4 regions of the Pseudoalteromonas sp. NZS71_1 genome follow, and region 2 is predicted to be linked to each of the others. Evidence: predicted binding sites of a transcription regulator. Region 2 holds the regulator's gene; each other region holds the start of a gene.

Region 1 (5,906 bases), on a different contig from region 2:
TCATTGCTTAAACTAAAACTTAAACCTCGGTTATTCCACACAAAGCCGCCTTCGCTCATTAGTATTCCGCTGCCAAATTCCCAGTAAATACTTTGAATAAAGCTTACTAATTGCCCGTTTTTATCTCTTGCAGCCATCCACACTGTATCGCCAGGCTCTGCGTTAAATGGCCATTTTTTGGCTTTGGCCATATCAATATTGTTAGCAAGTTGGCTTAAGCGATCATCGGTTAGTGCGTTTTTATAATCGTCCCCTAATACTTCAGGATCAGCCCAAAGGGTAGGGCGATGGGTAAAGCTTTGCTTGGTTGCCTCTACAATTAAGTGTGTCCAGTCGGCATCGGTTTTAGCTAAATGCTTTAACTTATTTACGGCACCAATTATTTGCAGCGAATGCACGCCCTGTGTTGGCGCGGGTAAGTTGTAGCAGTCAATACCACTTAGGTTTGCATTTAGCGGGGTAACTACTTCGGCTTGGGTACTTGCAATATCATCTGTGGTAATCGAGCTGCCTGCTTTGGCTAAATCAGCGGCAAATGAGTTGGCAAGTGCACCTTCATAAAATGCGTTTAAACCCTGTTTTGCTAAGTGCTCAAATGTTGCTGCAAGTTTAGGGTTTTTAAAATGCTGACCTGCTTGCAAGGGTTTGCCATTGGGTATGTAGAGGTTTTTAAACGCGTCATTGGTATTGTTAGCAGCGGCTAGTTTTTCGCAGCCTGCCTGCAAGCTTTTTGTAACGGTAAAGCCCTCGCGAGCAAGTTTTATTGCGGGCGCTAAAATTTTTGAAAGTGGCAGTGCTGCGTGTTCATCAAGCTCAAGCGCTTTTTGCCAACCGCGTATTGTACCCGCTTGAGTCAGTGCGCTTAATCCGCCGCGCTCTGGTATTTGCGTGTGCGAGTTATAGGGTGTTGTATTAGTTGCTGCGCGGCCGCAGGCGTCAATAGCGGTGGGTGTTTTTTGATTGGGATTATCGATAAGCCAAAAGCTGTCGCCACCAATTGAGTTCATATGTGGATATACAACGCTAATAGCAGCTGCTGCGGCTACCATAGCCTCGGTAGCTGTACCGCCTTGTTTTAGTATATTTATACCCGCCTCAGTGGCCGAAAAGTGAGACGCGGTAAATGCAATGTTGTGTGTGGTCATGCCGGTGTGTCCTGTTTAAAGTGTGCAGCTAATTGTTGTACGCAAGCAAGTAGGCTTTTATCGTTACCGTGGGTCATCATTAATGAAAAACCATAAGGATGATCATTTGCTAAATCAGCCAGCGGTAAATGCACTTGCGCTGAGCCACTAAGGCCCGCAATTGCCGAAAGCGTAATAATTTGCATGCGTAAGGCGCTTGTGTCGGCGCCTAATTTAGGTGCGGTTGTGGGTGTGGTGGGTAAAAATAAGCAGCTGTGTTTGTTTAGGTTTTTAGCGACTATTGTTTGCCACTCGTGCTGTATTTTTAACGCCTCTTGTTCTTCTTGCTCGGTTAAAGCCAGTGCCATTTTAAAACGAGCCGCAATTGCTGGCGCAAAATGAGAAAGCTGATCTGGGAGTTCAAGCCAGTCTCGGTGCGTTTTAGCAATCGCACGACCTTGTAATATTCTAAAGGTATCGGCAAGCTCACTTAGTAAACCAACGTTGGGGAGCTTAAAATCGATATGATGATTAAAATAAGGTTTGGTTTTTTCTAAAAGGTTACCCAGTGGTGCTTGTAAAGAGGAGTCAACAAGTTCAAAGAGTGCTTCGCAAATAACCAGCGTATTTACTTTATTAATAGGTTGTTGTGGTAATAATACATCGCCAACGCTGCTTAATAGCTCGGCGCTTTGGGTAAGCCAACCTATAGTATCAAAAGGCGGTGCCAACGGTATTAGGCCGTCTTTTTCAATCACGTTATGGCTTGGCCTTATACCAAATAAACCACAATAGCTGGCGGGTATTCTAATTGAGCCGCCAGTGTCGGTGCCTAAGCCAATATCGGCTAAGTTAGCAGCAACGGATGCAGCAGACCCCATACTCGAACCACCGCAAGTATGCCCTTTTAATTTAGGGTTTTGTGCTGCACCATAATGAATGTTATTTCCCTCTAAGCTGTAAGCAAGCTCATCGGTATGGGTAAAGCCTGTAAAGCTACAACCCTCGTCCATTAACATATTTACGGCACTTGCTGTTTGCTGGGCCGGTTTTGCTGCTTTAAACCAGTGTGGGTTACCTGCGCTGTTGCGCTCACCTTTAACAGCAAATACATCTTTTATTGCAAGACGCTTATTAATAAGCGTGCCTTGGTAATGTGTTTGCCATGCCTTAGGACCATGGTCACAAAAAATACCGGTCGTATTATTATTTTTGCTACTCATATCACCACTCGTTATAAAAAATCTGACCAAGCAGTTCAGATTTAGAGTGATTAAAAAGACGGATTAATTTTTATTATTTTTCAGCTCACTGCGTAACATCTTGTTTTTATTTTACAGAGCCTAATCCGCTTTTTAATCGGTTAGCTTATTATATTGTTTAAAACCTAAGCAAGAGGAATGCCACAAATTAAAATCCTGTCCAATTGGTCAGGATTTGGCGAGTTGTATGAGGTTAGTAAATATGGGCTGTAAAAATAGTGGTATTAAAATGAGCTAAAACAAACCAATTTGGTGCGCAGGTGCACCAAATTGGTCTTTATTTATATGGTTGTGAGCGCTAAATAAGGGACGTTTTACTGATGATTAAACCGTTAATATCGGCGTAAACCCAATCGTTAGGTTCCATGGTGGTGCTAAGCATGGTAACAGCTTGGTTTTTATCACCAAAGCCGCGCTTTAAGGTACTACGCGGTGTTGAGCCTAGCGCCATTACAGGTAAGTTCATCGTGGCGAGTATTTCTATATCTCGGCAACAGCCATTTATTATTACGCCTTCCCAACCATTATTTAGGGCACGCTCAGCCATAATATCGCCAATAAACGCAAAGCGTTTGCTCGCAAACCCGTTTATAACTAATACTTTACCTTCACCATTTTCATGCAATATATCGGCAGCAAAAGAGTTGTCTTCTGGACAGGTAACTGTAACTACTTTGCCATAAAACGTGGTTTTTTTACCAAAGTGATAAAGGCCACTGTCGGCTACTTGCACGTTATCGCGATGATCGTCAAATAAATCGGGTGTAGTAAAGGATGTCATGGGTTAAGTCTCACTTTGCTCAGGTATTTTAAGACCAATACCTTTTAAAATTATGTGGGCAATTGATTGCGTAATTTGTGCCACATCGGTTTTGTCGTACTCTAATTTGTTCATTACGAGTAAAACCTCAGCCTGAAAGTCGGCGTAATACTGCGTGGTAGACCAAATAGTAAAGAGCAAATGGTAGGGGTCAACCTTATCCATTTTATCTGCGTCCATCCACGCTTGAAGTACATCAACTTTTTGCTTAACCCAAGGGCGGGTATTGGTTCTAAAGTAGTTTTGTAAATAAGGGGCACCGCGCAGTATTTCACTGGCAAATAAGCGAGATTGCATTGGCTGATTTACGGCGAGTATTACTTTACTTTTAATATAGTTATAAAGCACGGTAGCTGGATCGTCGTTAATTGTGACGTTATCGAGCCCTAAGTTCCAATTAGCTATTATGCGGTCGATCACAGACTCGTACAGACCATCTTTACTTTTAAAGTAATACAAAATATTAGCTTTTGGCACCTGCGCTTCTTTAGCAACCATGCTCATACTTGCTCCGTCGTAACCTAATTGCGAAAACAATTGCTCGGCGGCATCTAAAATTAGTTTTTGGTTTTTTTCGCGTGTTACTTCTTTTTTATTTGGTTTTATTTGTGTGGTCATTGTTGAGTTTGCGTGTTTAACGTATTGATTGATTGTAGCTTTACTGACCAAAAGGTCAATTACTAAAAAGTGTGAATGTAAAAAACAGGGGAAGAGGTTTAAGCTATAAACTTTAGGGTCTGTTGATCTTTGCGGATTAAAATTTGTTCAAACTAGGGGCTATTTAATCGCGGCGCGAGATTTGTAACCTAGTGGGCTAAGTAAAAACCGAGCAACAAAAAGTAAGTAGTCCCTAGGAAGAACCCTTTGGGCAGCGCCTGTTTGGCATTAATGCTACGTTATCGCCCATTTATGGGGAATAACCACACTATATAGGCTCTGCCTTGCCTAAATACCAAACAGACTGCTGCAAATTTAACCTTGAAAGATCAACAGACCCTAATTGTTTAATTAAATAATTACTGTTAGTTTAGTTTCAAATTTACGAGTAGTACTTTTGGATTGGCAAATGGAGTTTTTAAGCAAAAATAAATACACGCTTTATGGAGTTGCTGCAATATTACTGTGGAGTTGCTTAGTTGCATTACTACGGGATATTTCTGAGTTGTTTAGCCCCATCGGTGGTGCTGCGGCTATGTACTCTGTCAGTGCGATATTTTTAATTTTGGTTATGGGAGTGCCTAAGTTTAGTGGGTTTTCAAGACGCTACTTGGTAGTAGGTACTTTATTATTTGTATCGTACGAAATTTGCTTGGCGCTTTCTATTGGTATGGCAAATAGCCGTCATCAGGCAATGGAAATGGCGGTTATTAATTATTTATGGCCCACGCTGACTATATTGCTCTCTATTATCATTGGTCGCAAAAAAGTAAGTTATTGGGTGTACCCAAGCATGATTATTGCTTTTTTAGGCGTTGCTTGGTGTATTACGGGCGATCAAGAAATGTCACTCGATACGCTTGTAGCTAACTTTGCTGATAATCCTGTTACTTATTTAATGGCATTAACTGCAGCGTTTATATGGGCTATTTATTGCGTGGTTACGCAAAAGCTGAGTAATGGCAAAAATGCCATTACGTTATTCTTTACTGTTACGGCAATGAGTTTATGGGCGCAATATGGTTTTAGTAATGAAGCGCCATTAACGTTTTCACTCAGCTCAAGCATAACATTGCTATTAGCAGGGGTAGTGGTAGGGAGCGGGTATGCACTGTGGAACCAAGCTATTATTGGCGGTAACTTAATGCTGCTTGGCACACTTTCGTACTTTACACCGGTGTTTTCTACTATTATTTCAGCGCTGTATTTATCTATTACGCTGAGTGCTTCGTTTTGGCAAGGTGTTGTGCTGGTAACGGTTGGCTCGCTAATTTGCTACTTTGTAACGCGAGAAAAGCCGCAAAGGTTAAGTGCTAAATTTTAGGTCCGGTGTTAGGGAAAAGCTTAAAGTTATGTTTTAGATAAACATAAAATAAGATCTCAGGTTAAATAATGTCGCGCACTTGTTGTTTAAATGACTTGCCAATTTTAACTGACACGCCTGATGCTAGTTGAACGCTTTCATTACTTAACGCAACAACTTTATTTTTGTTAATCACGTAAGATTTGTGGACTTGAATAAATGAAGTATCAAGTTCCTGCAATATGTATTTGAGAGTACTGCTTGCAAGTAATGATTTTTCACCTTGCCATACTCTTACGTAATTACCATACGCTTCAAACATGTCTATATCGCTTAATTGAATTTTATGTTTTTCACGATCGATTTTAAGCGTAATAGTCAGAGGTGCCTTGGGATTTAGCGTTATGTGTTTTCTTTTTTTCCGTACTTTATTGAGTGCTTGTTCAAGGCGCTGCGCAGAGACTGGTTTTAGTAGGTAGTCAGTTACGTCAAGTTCAAAACCGGCTAAAGCATATTCTTGATACGCACTAATAATAATCACTTGTGGTCGATTCGCGAGCACTTTTAGTAATGCAATCCCTGATAGTTCGGGCATGTTTATGTCTAAAAATAACAAATCAATAGATGATGTGGCTAAAGCACATAATGCATCTTTAGCGTTAAGGTATTGTCCGCTTATATTAATATCTTTATGGGCACTTAAATGATGCAGTATAACGTCATGCGCGAGCGGCTCGTCA
Region 2 (5,906 bases):
AACAGTGGCTTTGAAGTGGCTGTAATTACTGGTCGTCATTCACAAATAGTGCAACAACGTATGAGCAGCTTAACCGTACAGCATATTTATCAAGGCCAAGAAAATAAGCTCATTGCCTATCAAGAGCTAAAAGACAAACTCAACCTTAGCGATGAACAAATTGCTTATATCGGTGATGATGGTCCTGACATGCCCGTTATGGAATTAGTCGGCTTTGCTGTTGCAGTAAATGATGCCCATCCACTTATTAAACGTTTATCACACTATGTAACGCAAATGCCTGGCGGCTTTGGTGCAGTAAGAGAGCTCACCGACTTACTTATGCTTGAAAATGGTAAAGCATTGACTACACAAGGCACTAGTTCATGAATGCAGCGCGCATAATATTAAGCGTTTTATTCATTAGCTGTATGGTTTGGCTTTGGTACCCTTATTTTACACAAACAAATATTGTGCCTCAGACTGAGCCTGAAGTTATTGCCAAGCCTGATTACATAGCCATAGAACTCAAACAAACAGCCTATGACGAACAAGGTAAAATTAGCCACAAAGTCACTGCGGCTAAAATGGAGCTATATCAACAATTAGGTTTTACGTTTTTTGAAAAACCTATTTTTACTTTATATAACGAAAAGCAAACGTGGCAAATAAATGCAGACGAAGCAACATTATATGAAGACAAACAATTAATTTTAGAAGGCAATGTGGTTGCCAAAAACTTAACCGATAACGCCATGATAGACAAAATCAATGCTGATAATATTCAAGTAGATATAAAGCTATTAACAATGCGTTCGGAGCAACCCGTTATCATCACTGGGCCCAATTTAAAAATCACTGGTAAAGGCCTAGAAGCCGACTTAAAAACCGAAGTGATAAAACTAATTAACCATACGCGAACCATATATTATGACCAATAAAATATTAAAATCACTTATTATTCCTACACTTATACTAGCGTTTAATAGTAGTGCTGCAGAGCAAAACACGCAACCGGCTGCAAATCAAATTTCAATAAGCGCCGATAAGCAAGAAGGTCAATTAAAAGCTAATGTCGGAATTTTTGAGAAAAACGTTGAAATTATTCACGGTAACCGCCGTATCACAGCCGACCGCTTAGAAGTACATAAACGCGATGAACTTGGCGATAATAAACAATTATTAATTGCTACAGGTAGCCCTGCGCACTTTGAAGAGAAGCAATCAGATGGCACGACTATGAGCGCCAGTGCTGACGAAGTACGTTATGATGTATCTAAGCGTTTTTTAACGCTTGTTGGTAATGCACAAGTATCGCAAGCGGGACAAAAAATAAATGCTAAAAGCATTACCTACGATATAGAGCAGCAGCTAATCAGTGCCGAAAAAGATGAAAACTCAACTGACCGCGTTCACACAATTTTAGTGCCAATCGAGACTAAAAAAAGTAAAAAAAGCGACAAAGGTCAACCATGAGCACATTAAAAGCAGAGCTATTAGCAAAGAGCTATAAAGGCCGTGAAGTTGTAAAAAACGTCGGCCTTGAAGTCAAAGCTGGCAGTATTGTTGGCTTACTTGGCCCTAACGGCGCAGGTAAAACCACCACGTTTTATATGATAGTAGGACTTGTACCTAGCGACAAAGGTAAAATATCGATAGACGATAACGATATTACTCTTTTACCTATGCATAGTCGTGCTAGATTAGGCATTGGCTACTTACCGCAAGAGTCTTCAATATTCAGAAAGCTGACTGTTTATCAAAACTTAATGGCCATTTTAGAAACGCGCAAAGAGTTAAATAAACAAGCTAGAGAAGACACTCTCGATAAATTATTAGATGAATTTAGCATACAACACATTCGTGATAGCCAAGGTATGGCATTGTCAGGAGGCGAACGTCGTCGTGTTGAAATAGCACGTGCGCTGGCAGCAGATCCTAAATTTATATTACTGGATGAACCATTTGCAGGTGTTGACCCTATTTCGGTATTAGATATAAAGAAAATAATAGAACATCTTAAAAATCGTGGGATTGGTGTATTAATTACCGATCATAACGTAAGAGAAACCCTTGATGTTTGTGAAAAAGCCTACATTGTTTCTCATGGGGAGCTGATTGCATCAGGTACTCCAGAACACGTATTAAATGATAAAACAGTACGCGATGTTTACTTAGGCGAGCAATTTAGGCTGTAACATTTACGCCATGTCTTTAAGCATCTGCTAGTATTAATTATAACAACATAAAAGGATTGTTAGAGATACATGAGGCAATCACTACAGCTGCGCATGGGCCAGCAACTTACAATGACTCCACAGCTGCAACAAGCTATTCGTTTGTTGCAACTCAGTACATTGGATCTCCAGCAAGAAATACAAGAAGCTCTCGACAGCAACCCGCTATTAGAGGTTGAAGAAGCAGACTATTCAGAAGACGCTGCAGGTAAAAACGAGCAAAAAGCAGATACAGATGACATAACTGTTAGCGCATCTGCCGATGATGCTCCAAGCGAATACGAACAAGATAGTGGTGAAGCACTTGCAAAAGACACGCTAAGTGACGACATGGCTATGGATGTTAGTTGGGATGAGTACATGAGTGCCGCCCCAGCATCATCATCGGGTCCGATGCCTGAAGACGAATCAATATACCAAGGCGCCTCTACTGAAACGCTCCATGAGTATTTAATGTGGCAGTTACAACTAACGCCATTTAGCCCTACAGACGAAGCTATTGCTATTGCGATTGTAGAAGCCGTCGATGATTCAGGTATTTTAACACTAAGCTGCGAAGAGATTTTAGAAAGCTTTAATCAAGAAAACGAAGATGATAACGAAGTCGAACTTGATGAAATTGAAGCTGTATTAAAACGCATCCAACTGTTTGATCCTGTTGGTATTGCTGCACGTAGTTTACAAGAGTGTTTGTGTATTCAGCTTAACCAGTTTGACAAAGAAACACCTTACATTAATGAAACAAAAATGATTTTAACCGAGCATATTGATTTATTAGCTGCTCGTGACTATCGTACATTAATGAAGAAAACTAAGCTCAAAGAAGAAGAGCTTAAAGAAGTAATGACATTAATACATACTCTTAGCCCTAAACCTGCAGATACTATTGTAAGAGAAGAATCTGAGTATGTTATTCCTGATGTGTCAGTTAAAAAAATTAAAGGCCGCTGGGTTGTTGAGTTAAACCCAGACAGCATGCCTAAAATTCGTGTTAATAGCCAATACGCGGCAATGTCTCGCACTGTAAAATCCAGTGGTGACAGCCAGTTTATTCGCTCGCATTTACAAGAAGCTAAATGGTTTATTAAAAGCTTAGAAAGTAGAAACGACACGCTATTAAAAGTAACAAATTGTATTGTTAAGCAACAACAAGGCTTTTTTGAACACGGTCCTGAAGCCATGAAACCAATGGTTTTAAATGATGTTGCTGAAATGGTAGAAATGCACGAATCAACAATTTCGCGCGTAACAACCCAAAAGTATATGCACACACCCCGTGGTATATTTGAGCTTAAATATTTTTTCTCAAGCCATGTAAGCACCGAAAACGGGGGTGAATGTTCATCTACAGCAATCCGTGCGCTTATCCGAAAATTAATCGCAGCAGAAAACTCAGCAAAACCATTGAGTGATAGCAAAATAGCGGATATATTGGCTGAGCAAGGAATTAAAGTAGCGAGACGTACAATCGCAAAATACCGCGAATCTCTGGCTATTCCACCGTCAAATCAACGTAAAAGTTTGATTTAAGACGCAAAAAAAAGAGGGTAATGCTTATGCAACTAAACTTAACTGGTCGTCACGTAGAATTAACCGATTCACTAAGAGACTATATTAATACCAAATTTGCGAAGCTAGAAAGACACTCTGATCATATTAATAATGTTCATGTCATTCTCGATGTAGAAAAATTAAATCAAAAAGCAGAAGCCACCATACACGTAAGCGGTGCTGAGTTATTTGCCTCTACAGAACATCAAGATATGTATGCCGCCATTGACTCGTTGATCGACAAGCTCGATCGACAAGTAATTAAACACAAAGAGAAGCTTGCTCGACACTAATATGATGAAATTAAGCTCACTTATATGCCAGGACTGCAGCAAAGCTGCGGTCCTTTTTAATAGCAAAAAAAGAATTTTAGAGTTCATTAGCGAACTTGCTCACGACAAACTTCCGTATTTACCGCAACAAGATATTCTTAATGCTTTAATGAGCAGAGAAAAATTGGGTAGTACAGGTATAGGGCGTGGCATTGCCATTCCTCATGGAAGAATGAGCGGTGCAGAAGAGCCTTTGGCTTTAGTACTCGTTAGCGAAACTCCAATAAATTTTGATGCAATCGATAATCGCCCTGTTGATATTTTCGTCGCACTCATCGTACCAGATGGCGATAACCAGCAGCACTTAAAGACTCTAGCAACCATTGCTGATAAACTAAACAATAAAGATTTTTGTAAACAGTTACGCAGTGCAAAATCAGATACTGAGCTTTACCAAGTTATTGTCAATCAATCATAGTTTTATAAAGGGTGTTAAATGGAGTTAATTATCATAAGCGGCCGTTCTGGTTCTGGAAAGTCGGTTGCTTTACGCGTTGTAGAAGATTTAGGTTATTATTGCGTAGATAATATTCCAGTTAACTTGCTTCCTTCATTAGTTCGCAGTGTGTCTGATAGCTACGATAAAATTGCTGTTAGCATTGATGTACGGAACATCCCTAAACAACAAGATGAATTTAACGATATTCTTGAATACTTGCCAGGCTTTGCAAACCCTACGTTATTTTATTTAGATAGCGACGATCAAACATTGATCAAACGTTTTTCTGAAACTCGTAGATTACACCCACTATCAATTGACTCGTTGCCTCTTGATTTAGCCATCAAAAAAGAAAAAGAATTACTTGATGTATTAATCACCCGCGCCGACTTTATGATAGATACAACTGATTTAAGCGTTCATCAACTTGCTGAATCTATTCGTGAAAAGATTTTAGGTAAAAAAGATAAGCAACTGATTGTCACGTTTGAATCGTTTGGTTTTAAATACGGTATACCAAAAGAAGCAGATTACGTATTTGATGCACGCTTTTTACCCAATCCACATTGGGAACCTGAATTAAAACCTTTAAATGGGTTAGATCAACCTGTTAAAGATTATTTGGCCAATCACAGCATAGTGCAAAAATTCACATGGCAAATTCAGACATTTGTACAAACATGGTTACCGCACTTAGAGCGAAATAACCGCAGTTATTTAACCATTGCTATTGGGTGTACAGGCGGACAACATCGCTCTGTATATTTAGCGCAAACTATCGGTGAAAGTTTTGCAATGACACATCCCAATGTTAAAATTCGCCATCGCGAACAAGAAAAATAATATAGCTGAATAATCACCTGTTCAGCTTAGGTAGAGTAAGTTATGCATTGTGAAGACACTTTTTTAATAAAAAACAAATTAGGATTGCACGCCAGAGCAGCCACCGTGCTTGCCCAATTGGCAGTGCAGTTTGATGCGACAATTACATTATTTCAAGATGACAAAGAAGCTGCAGGCGATAGCGTACTTGCACTAATGTTACTTGAAAGTAGCCAAGGCAAAGAAGTAAAAGTTGTATGTAAAGGCCCCGATTCTGAGCAAGCTTTACATGCTGTTGGAGAGTTAATAGCACAACGTTTTAATGAACAAGAATAAACAGTTATAAAAATAATGCTCGCATTACTAATGCCCCAACTAAAACAGATATATAAAATAAATACGGTTAGTGACGCCAGTTAACTCACCTCTCCCCATAAAGTAATATAAAAATTTATAAAGGACGCCAATGCCTGAAGCTTTTGAACAAGATTACCCACTACAGCAACTAAAACAGGTGACTAAGTCACTCAATAGTGGTCAATTTGT
Region 3 (5,906 bases), on a different contig from region 2:
TAACCGACAACATGTTTGGTAAAGCCCGTATTGAAGACGTTGCTGCTACGCGCTTAAAGCATGAGCTTGAGCATAATCGTATTGCTATTATTGCTGGGTTTCAGGGACGTGATATTGAGGGCAATATTACAACGCTTGGACGCGGCGGCACCGATACATCGGCTGTAGAAATAGCAGCGGCTATAAAAGCCGACGAATGCCAGATCTATACAGACGTTGATGGCGTATATACTACAGATCCTCGTGTTGAACCTAACGCGCGCAGAATGAGCCAAGTTACTTTTGCCGAAATGCTAGAGCTGGCAAGTTTAGGGGCGAAAGTTTTGCATATTCGCTCGGTAGAAGCTGCAGGTAGACACAATGTGCCACTTAGGGTGCTTTCTAGTTTTAATCCTGATGAAGGCACATTAATAAGTTTTGAGGAGAACGATATGCCAAGCAATGTGGTATCGGGGATTGCGTTTAATCGTGACGAATGTTTAATTAAAGTAGATGGTGTGCCAAGCGGTACGCAATATCTTTCAAAAATATTGAAACTTTTTGCTGATAATGGCATCGAAATAGATATGATTAATCAAGTTAATCATATCTTTGAAAAAATAGACTATGCTTTTACTGTGCACTCGAATGATTATCTGCAAGCACTTGAATTATTGAGCGAAGATCAAGCTCAACTCAGTGCTCAAAATATAAGCGGATTACCAACAGTAGCTAAAGTTTCTGCTGTTGGAATGGGTATGAAATCGCATTCTGGTGTAGCAAGTTTATTTTTTGATGCATTAGCGCAGGAAAATATTAATGTGGTTTTGGTCTCGACTTCTGAGATTAAAATTTCAGTTTTAATAGATGAAAAGTACCTAGAGTTGGCAGTTCGTGCATTACACAAAGCATTTTTAACAGAAAATGGATAGATTGAGAGTTTTTACTTACTTTTCAGTCTAATTTTCATTAGTATGTTTAAGCGGAATCTTATAATTTTTATTGGAACATGGGAGCAAGAGAATGCTAATACTAACTCGTAGAGTAGGTGAAACCCTAATGATTGGTGACGAAGTAACAGTTACTGTTCTAGGTGTTAAAGGAAATCAAGTTCGAATCGGTGTTAATGCACCAAAAGACGTATCAGTGCATCGTGAAGAGATTTACATGCGCATACAAGCTGAAAAGTCGAACCCTAATCCGGGCAATGCTTAATCAACACGTATACGTAGTTGAGTAATTAACTCAACTAGTCAAAAAGCCACTCACTGAGTGGCTTTTTTGTTTATAAAAACGAGTGTTTCTGGGGTTAGTATTTGTTTTGAAATGTACTGCATTCCGCTTTTATTTTTAATAATAATACCTTGCTGAGTATCTATTACTTCGCTTATGTCTTGCCAAGTTAGCTGAAAGCTTTTGTAATGATTAGCCGATTTAATGCCTTCTTCATCAAAGGTAAGTGTTACCTCAGAGCCTGACGCTCTGCTGAGCATTTGTCTGGTTACCCACCAAGGTCTGCGATAGTAAAAAGCGACGCACTCTAGTACACCTAGCATGATCATAAACGATCCTAAGTAATGATCGTTTAAAACATAAATGCCAAATAAACCAAGCGCAACGAGGAGTACAAGTAAAAAGTACTTAGGTTTGGCGCGCTTACTGTACGGGAGTGACTCATCAAAGCACTCGTAAAAGTAAGGTTTATCTAGTGTGTAGGTTGTTGTAAATGCCATATTGCCTTGCTTTAAATATCGTTTTTTTTATTTTAACAAGCTAACCGCTAAATGAGCAGCTTTATAGTCAGTGATTTTATTACAGACACAAAAAAACGGCCCTAAGGCCGTTTTTTAGCGATACAAGAAGAATTAACAGTTAGTTTCTTCAGCGTTTACGCCTTCTTTAACATTTTCACATGCATCTTCTACTTTGTTTTGCACGTCAGTTACTGCTTCGTCAATACGTTCGCCTGCGTCTTCTGCGTGATTGTCTTCACAACCCATGATGAAGAAACTTGCGAATAGACCGATTAGTGCTGCTTTTACAGTTGTTGAATTCATAATGTAATTCCTTGTAAGTATTAATTAAATTTTAGTGTTTGTTAGTTGAATGCTTTATCTACCTGGGTGATTTACCACGTAGTGCACCTGAAACTAATGAGATCACTAAAAGTACTAAAAATATAAAAAATATAATTTTTGCTATACCAGCTGCGGCACCTGCGATGCCACCAAAACCTAACACTGCAGCGATTAAAGCAATAACTAAAAATGTAATTGTCCAGCGTAACATTGTTTTCTCCTTGGTTATCAAATTTGCTCACAATAACTAATGCCAGTTATATGCCAAAGTTTATTTTTGTTTTATATCAGGTAGTTATGGTTTTTAACTGTGTTTTTAGTTATTAGTTAGTTAGTAATTTTTACGCTTTGTTATGTAAGTTATTCACACTGTTACAAGTTACCGGTAAATATTCACTAAAAATAATGTTTTTGGTAAGACCAATTAACAATTGATGTGTGTTTTTGTACTTATTATAAAATTTGGCGGTTATTTTTATTAAGTTGAATAGTTAATTAACAACTTCCATATAACTATTAGCTATAGTCGTTATTTTCTGTATGTATTGTAGGGCGCATGATTGCTGGGTTATGGCATGTAAATTTGTTGAGTGTTATGTTGTTTATAGTTTAATTGGTTTTACCAATTTACAAGATGTAGACAAAGCGACTAGTTTTGTTATTATCCAGTGAATAAATATTTAATTAAATCGATTTTTTATTTTCGATATGGGTTTCAAGGGGGAGAAAAATGGATATAGGTGCTCTACTCACAACGGCTGGTAGCTTAATGCTAACTGGTATGGTTGGGGTGTTTGTATTTCTGTCGATATTAATTGGTGCAGTAACGCTTATGTCTAATTTGGTGACGCGCTATAGCGAACCAGAGGCATCACCAGCTAAATCACCGTCTTTTAAATCTCAAGGTGTGCCTAATGAGCACATCGCTGCTATTAGTGCTGCCATTGCTCAGTACAAATCAAATAATAAATAAGGGGCACACACATGGCTAAATTAAAATTAACAGAATTGGTATTACGCGATGCGCACCAATCATTGCTCGCAACACGTATGCGCCTAGACGATATGCTACCTATTGCTAGCAAGCTAGATGATGCAGGTTATTGGTCTATTGAATCGTGGGGCGGTGCTACATTTGATTCGTGCATTCGTTATTTAGGCGAAGATCCTTGGGAGCGTATTCGTGCGCTTAAAAAAGCGATGCCTAATACTAAACAGCAAATGCTATTACGCGGTCAAAACCTATTAGGCTACCGCCATTACGCTGATGATGTAGTTGAAAAGTTTGTAGAACGCGCACATAAAAATGGCGTTGACGTATTTCGTATTTTCGATGCAATGAACGATGTACGTAACCTAGAAACAGCGATTAAAGCGGCTATAAAAGTAGGCGCACATGCTCAAGGTACTATTTCGTACACAGTAAGTCCTGTTCATACGCTTGATATGTGGCTGACTCTTGCTAAGCAATTAGAAGATTTAGGCTGTCACTCAATTTGTATTAAAGACATGGCGGGTTTATTAAAGCCGTACGATGCTGAAAAACTAATTAAAGCACTTAAAGAAACCGTATCGGTTCCTATTGCTATGCAGTGCCACGCTACAACAGGTTTAAGTACTGCGACTTATCAAAAAGCGATTGATGCAGGCATTGATATGCTTGATACCGCTATTTCATCAATGAGTATGACTTACGGACACACAGCAACTGAAACTATTGTATCGATAGTTGAAGGAACTGAGCGCGATACCGACCTTGATTTAAACCACCTAGAAGAAATTGCTGCTTACTTTAGAGATGTACGTAAAAAATATGCGGCATTTGAAGGTAGCTTAAAAGGGGTTGATGGTCGTATTTTACTAGCTCAAGTACCAGGTGGCATGCTTACAAACATGGAAAACCAACTTAAAGAGCAAGGCGCGGCAGATAAGCTTAATGAAGTTTTGCTTGAGATCCCACGCGTACGTGAAGATCTTGGTTTTTTACCTTTAGTAACACCCACGTCGCAAATTGTAGGTACTCAAGCAGTACTTAACGTGCTAACCGGTGAGCGTTATAAAACAATCACTAAAGAAACTGCTGGCGTATTAAAAGGTGAATATGGCTTAACACCAGCACCAATGAATAAAGAGCTACAAGAGCGTGTGCTTGATGGAGCAGAGGTTATTACTTGTCGCCCTGCAGATAACATTGCACCAGAGCTTGCAACGCTTGAAGCTGAATTATTAAAAGAAGCGCAAGAGCAAGGTTTAACACTTGCTGATGAGCAAATTGATGACGTACTAACTTATGCATTATTTCCACAAGTTGGTTTGAAATTTATTAAAAATCGTAATAACCCTGATGCATTTGAGCCTATTCCTACCGTTGAAGATAAGAGCAATAAGGCAGCACCAAAATCGGGATCAAATAATAACAGCGTTAAAGCTGAGCAATACAGCGTAAAAGTAGATGGTAAAGTTTACGACGTAGTAGTGGCGCAAGGTGGTGAGCTAAAAGAAGTAACATTAAAAGACTCTGAGCACATTCCTCAGTCTGCTTCAGTTGCATCGGGTGAAACACTTAATGCCCCTTTAGCCGGTAATATTTTTAAGATTAAGGTAAAAGCTGGGCAAGTTGTTAACGAAGGTGATGTAGTGATTATTATGGAAGCCATGAAAATGGAAACCGAAATACGCGCAATGCATACCGGAACTATTGCCGAAGTGTTGGTTGGTGAAGGCGATGCCGTAACTACCGGCGACGCTATGATTGCATTAGCTTAGGAGCAAATAGAGGATGGACGGTATTTTAAACCTCTGGAATGCGACCGGCATTGCTAACTTTACAATCCCATCGTTAATAATGATTGCGGTAGGGTGTTTATTACTGTTTTTAGCGATAGCTAAAGGCTTTGAACCTCTATTATTATTACCAATTGGTTTTGGTGCAATTTTAACAAATATACCTGTGGCGGGATTGTCAGACCCAGGTGGGCTTTTGTACTACGTTTATTACGTGGGTATTGATACGGGGATTTTTCCGTTATTAATATTTATGGGAGTAGGGGCGCTGACCGATTTTAGCGCACTTATTGCAAATCCACGTATGTTGCTATTAGGTGCGGCGGCACAGTTTGGTATTTTTGCTACATTGTTTGGCGCAATATTATTAAATTATGTACCAGGCTTTGAGTTTACTCTACAGGATGCATCGGCTATTGCCATTATAGGTGGTGCCGATGGACCGACTGCTATATTTTTAGCGTCAAAACTGGCACCTGATTTACTTGGTGCAATAGCGGTAGCCGCATACTCATACATGGCATTAGTACCAATTATTCAACCGCCAATTATGCGTGCGTTAACAACCCCAGAAGAACGTAAAATTAAGATGCCAGAGCTTCGCAAAGTATCTAAAAAGGAAAAGATTATTTTCCCTCTTATGGTGCTTAGTTTAACGGCTATGTTTTTACCGGCTGCTATACCGCTTGTAGGTATGTTTTGTTTAGGTAACTTAATGCGAGAGTCGGGTGTTGTTGATAGATTAAGTAACAGTGCTCAAAACGAAATCATCAATGTTACAACTATATTTTTAGGTTTAGCTGTAGGTTCAAAGCTTGCTGCAGATAAGTTTTTAACTGTTGAGACGATTGGTATTTTAGTGCTTGGCGCACTGGCTTTTGCAATTGGTACGGCATCTGGCGTATTTATGGCAAAAGGACTTAACCGCATATCTAAAACACCTATAAACCCATTAATTGGGGCAGCAGGTGTATCGGCTGTGCCAATGGCGGCACGAGTAGTTAATAAAGTTGGCCTTGAAAGCAACCCACATAACTTTTTACTTATGCATGCTATGGGACCCAA
Region 4 (5,906 bases), on a different contig from region 2:
ATAAGCTCTAGGGACTATTAAGGAGTGCAAATGCAGCCTCGCCATATTGCTGAATTAATTTTAACGGGTTTTAAAAGGCACTATCAGCTATTTCAAAAAACAACGGCCAAAGCCCCTCTCGCCTTTGCAAAAAAAGATTGGCAAGCAATTAATGATATCAGCCGTTTGCGTATCAGCTATTATGATGATCGTGTTAACGAAACCACACAAGCGCTAAAAAAAGAAACCCCAACAGAGCAATTAGATGAAAGCCTATGGCTCGAAGTTAAAAAGATATATCAGCATTTTTTATGTTTCCACCCTCAAGCAGAACTCGCCGAAACCTTTTATAACTCTGTATTTTGCCGGCTGTACCATAGGCGCTATTTTCATAATGACTTTATATTTGTAGAAGCAACTTTGAAAGATGCTCCTTCAGTACCTGTTGAGGCCGAATATAGGACATACTTTCCAGTAGTTGATGGCCTAAAGCCAACAATAAAGCGCATTATTAATCATTTTGATTTTAAAGCCCCATTTGTAAATTTAGAGCGTGATATTCGCCTTCTTGTTAAAGCATTTTATAAACAAGCCCCCGATACACATCATCAACCTTGGCAAATGCGCTTTGATATTTTACACACACCTTTTTATCGTAATAAAGCAGCTTATATTGTTGGTCGTGTTGTTTCAAAAAGTGGGGTTCAGCCTTTTATAATCGCCGTGTTACACGATGAAGATAACGGATTATATTTAGATGCACTTTTAACTAAATCATCTCAAATGCGTGTCATTTTTGGCTTTGCCCGTGCCTACTTTATGGTAGAGACTCATGCACCTTCAGCACTTGTCCGGTTTTTGAATCAGCTTATGCCAAACAAAACACTTGCTGAGCTCTATAACGCAGTGGGTTTTCATAAGCAGGGTAAAACTGAGTTTTATCGAGAGTTTTTAAATCACTTATCTCACTCTAGTGATGAGTTTACAATTGCACCGGGTACTCCCGGTATGGTGATGATGGTATTTACCCTTCCCTCATTTGGTTATGTTTTTAAAGTAATAAAAGACAAATTTGGTGAAAGTAAGCCCTTCGGCCGTGATACCGTATTAAAGCGTTATCAACTAGTAAAAAACCATGATCGCGTTGGCAGAATGGCCGATACCATAGAGTATTCTAACGTCGTATTTCCTTTGGCGCGTTTTGATAGTAATTTACTTGCGCAATTACATAAAACAATTGGCTCATCAATGGTAATTGAAGGCGAATGGTTGATCATCAAGCATTTATATATTGAACGGCGCATGACACCACTCAATTTATTTTTAGAAAATGCTGATGAAGAAAGTGCCGCAGACGCGATTGAAGAATACGGGCAAGCTCTAAAAGAAATGATTGCCGTTAATATATTTCCTGGCGATATGCTCTTAAAAAACTTTGGTGTAAGTAAGCACAAACGTATTATTTTTTACGATTACGATGAAGTTCAATACCTAACAGATATGAACTTTAGAGCATTACCAAAAGCAAAGAGCTACGACGATTATTTAATGGATGAACAAAGTTACTCTGTTGCACCACAAGATGTATTCCCAGAGCAGTTATGTACATTTGTAATGCCTAATCCTATGTATAAAAAGTTTTTTCTCAGCACTCATCCAGAGCTTATAGATGTTAGCTTTTGGAAGCAGGCGCAACAAAATATAAAAAATGGGCAGGTAAGTCATATTTACCCTTACCCGACAGCACAGCGATTTATCCATCACTGGTAGACGCAAAGGACACACAATGAATATAAGTAAAATAGATTTAAATTTACTCGTTTATCTCGATACATTGCTTCGAGAATGCAACGTAACACGCGCTGCTAATCAATTGAGTATTACGCAGCCCGCAATGAGTAATGGCCTTAAACGTCTTCGTAACTTATTTAACGACCCTATTTTAGTTCGTACCAGCGATGGTATGGTCCCGACAGAGCGCGCTTTAGAGTTACAACCCGTTATTCGTGGCATATTAATGACGCTTGAAGAAACCCTAGCACCTAATAGAGAATTTGAGGCAAGCCAGAGTAAACGTGTATTTAGAATAATGGCCAGTGATTACGCTGCAAGTACGTTAGCGCCAAAGCTCTTAAGTAAACTACACGAAGAAGCCCCCGATACTACTTTAGATATACTCACACCAAGTGATGTAACCTTTCATGACGTAGAAAACGGTAAAGTAGATATGGCAATCAACCGTTTTGAAAACTTACCTCAGTCTTTTCATCATAAACGTATTTGGAAAGACAGTTTTTGCTGCTTAGTTAAGGCCGACAACCCTATTATTGAAAACTTTAGCCTCGACAGCTACTTAAAAGCGCGCCATATATGGGTGAGTAAAACAGGTTTTGGTGTAGGCGTGGGCATGGACCCTAAAGATGTGCAAAAACTTGGTTGGGTTGACGAAGCACTTGCCCACTTTGGTAAACATCGTAATATTGCCACTTTTACGCGTAACTACCATGTAGCGATTCATTTAGCTAAAGAGAAAAACTTGATTGCGACCCTTCCTTCAAAAGCTGCAAATATATACTTAGATGATCCGGGGCTTAAAATTTTAGAGCCACCGTTTCCAATTCCTCCTTTTGAGCTTGATATGATTTGGAGCCCACTGTTACATCGCGATGCGAGCCACATCTGGTTACGCCAAAAAGTCGCTGAAGTAGCTGAAGAGCTAAAATAACTTTATTACACAATATAATGTAAAAATTGCTAGGTTAATACTTTCCTCATTAACTTAGCCCCTTTCTGTAATAAAATTAAATCAATAAAATCAAATGACTACATAAAAACAAAAACGTGGAACGTACATTGCTTTTATTAAATTGAACTATACATTCATTTAATAAAAGAGGTCATTATGAACACCCATCAAGGATCAGAAGTAAATCATATTACTGACATCATTCAAGTTATGAACAGCGGCATCGATTTTTATCAAAAAGCACAGGAAAAAGTTGAAGACCCTGCTATTTGCGCACTTTTTCAGCGTATGATAGATGCCCGAAAAGTGAGTGTCGAGCGTCTGCAGCCATATGCAATTAATGAAAAAGGCGAACGCGAAGATGGTTCATCTTTCGCAGTTGAAGCACGACGTGCATATACAGCCCTATTGACTACTTTCACTTCACATAACGACAGCACGTATGTTAAAGAGCTTGAAGAAGTAGAAGATAAAACGCTTGAAGAAATTAAAGCCGCTATGGATAAACCGCAACCAGCTGATTGCGAAGCAGCACTGGCTAAAACATTATTAACGATGCAAAGCTGCCATGCAGAAATGAGCCGTATGCAAAAGCAGTAAGCTTACATAACTCATAAATACAACCCAGCCTAGCGCTGGGTTTTTTATTGCCTCTAATACCAATCTGTATAAACCCTTAAGCAATTTAACGAATTAAATTACTCTATAACGATGCTAAATAGACCCCATATATAAGCAGATTGCTATAAACACCACCTTATTTCGCCACATTTTAAATACATAATAAATACAAAAATTTAATGTTATTAGAATGTTTATTTAACCACGCTTTATTTTTGCTGTGCTAATTTTGTTATTAGGTACCTAAAACCTTGCTGTGGCGCCGCAGCATTTAATTAAAAATAAGGTCCAATATGAAAAGTAAACTAAGTAAACTGCAAAATAATGCTGATGTTGATATGACCCCGATGTTAGACATAGTGTTCATATTACTAATTTTCTTTATTGTAACTACATCTTTTGTAAAACCTGTGGCTATTGAATTAAACCGACCACTCGACAGCCCTCAAATAGATAAGCCTGTTAAAAATGCTTTATTTAGAATTGATGAAAGTAACGGAGTATATTTTTCAGGGAGGTTAATTGATTTAGAGCAAGTTACGTCTAATTTAGCGATGTTCGCGGCTAAATATGAAATAAGTTCGGTACTTATAACCGCAGACGAAAACAGTACACATAATACTTTAATGAGTGTAATGAATAATATTAAGCAATACGATGATTATTCAATAAGTTTGATTTCTAAATAAAACAGCCCAATATAAAACCAAAAAAAGGGCCTTACGGCCCTTTGAGTTAAATAACGAAAGGGAGGTTATTAATTAAAAACGGTATTCTGCGCCTATGTAGTAGTAAGCACCGTTAAATCCAAATGGAGCCGAGCGACGTGAGTAGTCAAACACACCTGAGCTACTTATTACTGTGTTGCCACTAGCATCCACAATAGTACCTGAGCGAGAGTTACCTATTTCGTTTTTATCTGGGTAAACGTCAAACAAGTTATTTGCACCAATGTTTACCGACAAATCTTCAGTAACGAAGTAGTTAACTTTAACGTCAGTTAAAATTTCTGCGCCATACGTTTGACGTCCGCCATCTTCTACTGTGTACTCACCAAAGCGATTAAGTGACAGGTTAACTGTCCAATCATCACGTTGATAAAGTGCACTTAAGTTAATACGATCCTCTGGTTGCCACTCTTCTATAATAGAGATATCTTCCGCTGAAAATATATCGTCTACACTTACTGTCTCAAGGCTTGAGCCAGCAGGAGAAAATAACGATACAACATCTGTTTTAGTGAAGTTAGCTGCAAGTGTAAAATCAAGCGTACCGCCTAAACCTTCAGTGTTCCACGTTGCTACAAAATCAACACCACGAGTTTCAGTATCAGCACCATTTAAGAAAAACTGCCCTACGCCAGCCCCCGCACTATTTAATGCAGCATCAAGGCTTGTAGATAAACCTTTACCTAAGCGGTCACTAATTACAATACGGTCGTCAATATCAATTGAATAGTAATCAACGGTTACATTAATATTATCTGTAACGTTATACACAATACCTAAACTACGGTTTTGTGATTTTTCTTCTTTAAGCTTTGGAATACCTAAGCTTTGCGCAAGTGTTGAATCATTTCTAAATGTACCAACCTCTTCTGCAACTAAGTTACCATTAGTATCAACAACAAATTGCGTACTTACATTATTAAAGTAAAGCTGTTGCATTGAAGGTGCTCTAAAACCTGAGCTTAATGCACCACGTAGTGAAATATCGTCGGTTACAGACCAGTTACCAGCAAGCTTAAAGTTTACTGTATCACCAAAGCCTTTGTAGTTATCGTAGCGAAGTGCACCCGATAAAATTACATCTTCAATCACATAAGCTTCTGCATCTACATAAAATGAGATTACATCACGCGATTCATCAACTGATGACGCAGGAGACGAACCACCAAAACCTTGTGAACCACCTGATGCATCTTCAGAGCCAACACCACCACTTAAGCCGTTATAAATACTTACACCGTTGGTAGTATCGTAATCGCGGTATGCATATTCACTACCTTCTAAGATACGGTATTCGTCAGTACGAATTTCAGCACCCATCGCTAACGAATAATCATCAAAGTTTTGCGTAAAATCAATGTTGATTGTTTGCAGTGATAATTCCATGCCGTAAGCGTACGCTTCACGTGGGATAGTTGTACGAATATCAGCTGCACTCAAACCTTGGTCATAACGTAAAAAGTTAGCGTATGAGGCATTAATAGTGTCACTTGTCGTATAATCAATGCTGTTTTCACCGTAGGTGTAAGACAAATCAAGACTTGCATCGTTATCAAACTCAGTTTTATAACCAAAGTTGTATGAGATATCGTCGATAGTTGTATTAATTTTTGGTAAGAAACCTAGCGGAATTGTCGCATCGTTATCTTGCAGTACTGGGTTACCACCTGCATTTGCATTATGACGGAAAAATGCAGCCGACTCGTTTTCACGTGTTGAGTAAGTAATAAAGCCGTAAAGCTCGCCATCACCTAACTCGTAACCAGTATTAATTGTTAAACCAAACTGCTGAGAATCAGCATCACCAATTCTAAAAGTATCACGATCGGCTG

The links. The regulator sigma-54, encoded in region 2, starts transcription at its own class of promoters, with help from an activator protein. The targets are predictions, from matches to a motif close to GTTGGCACGNNNNTNGNNT.
Region 1: a site for sigma-54 is predicted at 2,514-2,532, ahead of I6F43_RS02405 (amidase family protein). Genes of this name have one in related genera too.
Region 3: a site for sigma-54 is predicted at 2,308-2,326, ahead of I6F43_RS13500 (DUF1328 domain-containing protein). Genes of this name have one in related genera too.
Region 4: a site for sigma-54 is predicted at 2,820-2,838, ahead of I6F43_RS08390 (ferritin-like domain-containing protein). Genes of this name have one in related genera too.

What each region holds. Positions count from the first base shown of each region.
Region 1 covers NZ_JADYXM010000001.1:570,495-576,400, reverse strand. Annotated here, with positions in the region: gene I6F43_RS02410 (gamma-glutamyltransferase family protein) at 1-1,145, opposite strand, end outside; gene I6F43_RS02405 (amidase family protein) at 1,142-2,347, opposite strand; gene I6F43_RS02400 (putative 4-hydroxy-4-methyl-2-oxoglutarate aldolase) at 2,685-3,167, opposite strand; gene I6F43_RS02395 (TetR/AcrR family transcriptional regulator) at 3,171-3,824, opposite strand; gene yddG (aromatic amino acid DMT transporter YddG) at 4,273-5,187, shown strand; gene I6F43_RS02385 (LytR/AlgR family response regulator transcription factor) at 5,249-5,906, opposite strand, start outside.
Region 2 covers NZ_JADYXM010000002.1:476,748-482,653, forward strand. Annotated here, with positions in the region: gene kdsC (3-deoxy-manno-octulosonate-8-phosphatase KdsC) at 1-369, shown strand, start outside; gene lptC (LPS export ABC transporter periplasmic protein LptC) at 366-920, shown strand; gene lptA (lipopolysaccharide transport periplasmic protein LptA) at 910-1,455, shown strand; gene lptB (LPS export ABC transporter ATP-binding protein) at 1,452-2,177, shown strand; gene I6F43_RS05080 (RNA polymerase factor sigma-54) at 2,247-3,746, shown strand; gene hpf (ribosome hibernation promoting factor) at 3,773-4,060, shown strand; gene ptsN (PTS IIA-like nitrogen regulatory protein PtsN) at 4,065-4,517, shown strand; gene rapZ (RNase adapter RapZ) at 4,536-5,381, shown strand; gene I6F43_RS05100 (HPr family phosphocarrier protein) at 5,424-5,696, shown strand; gene mgtE (magnesium transporter) at 5,827-5,906, shown strand, end outside.
Region 3 covers NZ_JADYXM010000009.1:20,416-26,321, forward strand. Annotated here, with positions in the region: gene I6F43_RS13480 (aspartate kinase) at 1-911, shown strand, start outside; gene csrA (carbon storage regulator CsrA) at 1,003-1,194, shown strand; gene I6F43_RS13490 (YcxB family protein) at 1,245-1,712, opposite strand; gene I6F43_RS13495 (hypothetical protein) at 1,845-2,036, opposite strand; gene I6F43_RS13500 (DUF1328 domain-containing protein) at 2,095-2,268, opposite strand; gene I6F43_RS13505 (OadG family protein) at 2,788-3,030, shown strand; gene oadA (sodium-extruding oxaloacetate decarboxylase subunit alpha) at 3,042-4,823, shown strand; gene I6F43_RS13515 (sodium ion-translocating decarboxylase subunit beta) at 4,837-5,906, shown strand, end outside.
Region 4 covers NZ_JADYXM010000004.1:164,292-170,197, reverse strand. Annotated here, with positions in the region: gene aceK (bifunctional isocitrate dehydrogenase kinase/phosphatase) at 31-1,749, shown strand; gene I6F43_RS08395 (LysR family transcriptional regulator) at 1,766-2,704, shown strand; gene I6F43_RS08390 (ferritin-like domain-containing protein) at 2,882-3,325, shown strand; gene I6F43_RS08385 (ExbD/TolR family protein) at 3,640-4,035, shown strand; gene I6F43_RS08380 (TonB-dependent receptor plug domain-containing protein) at 4,108-5,906, opposite strand, start outside.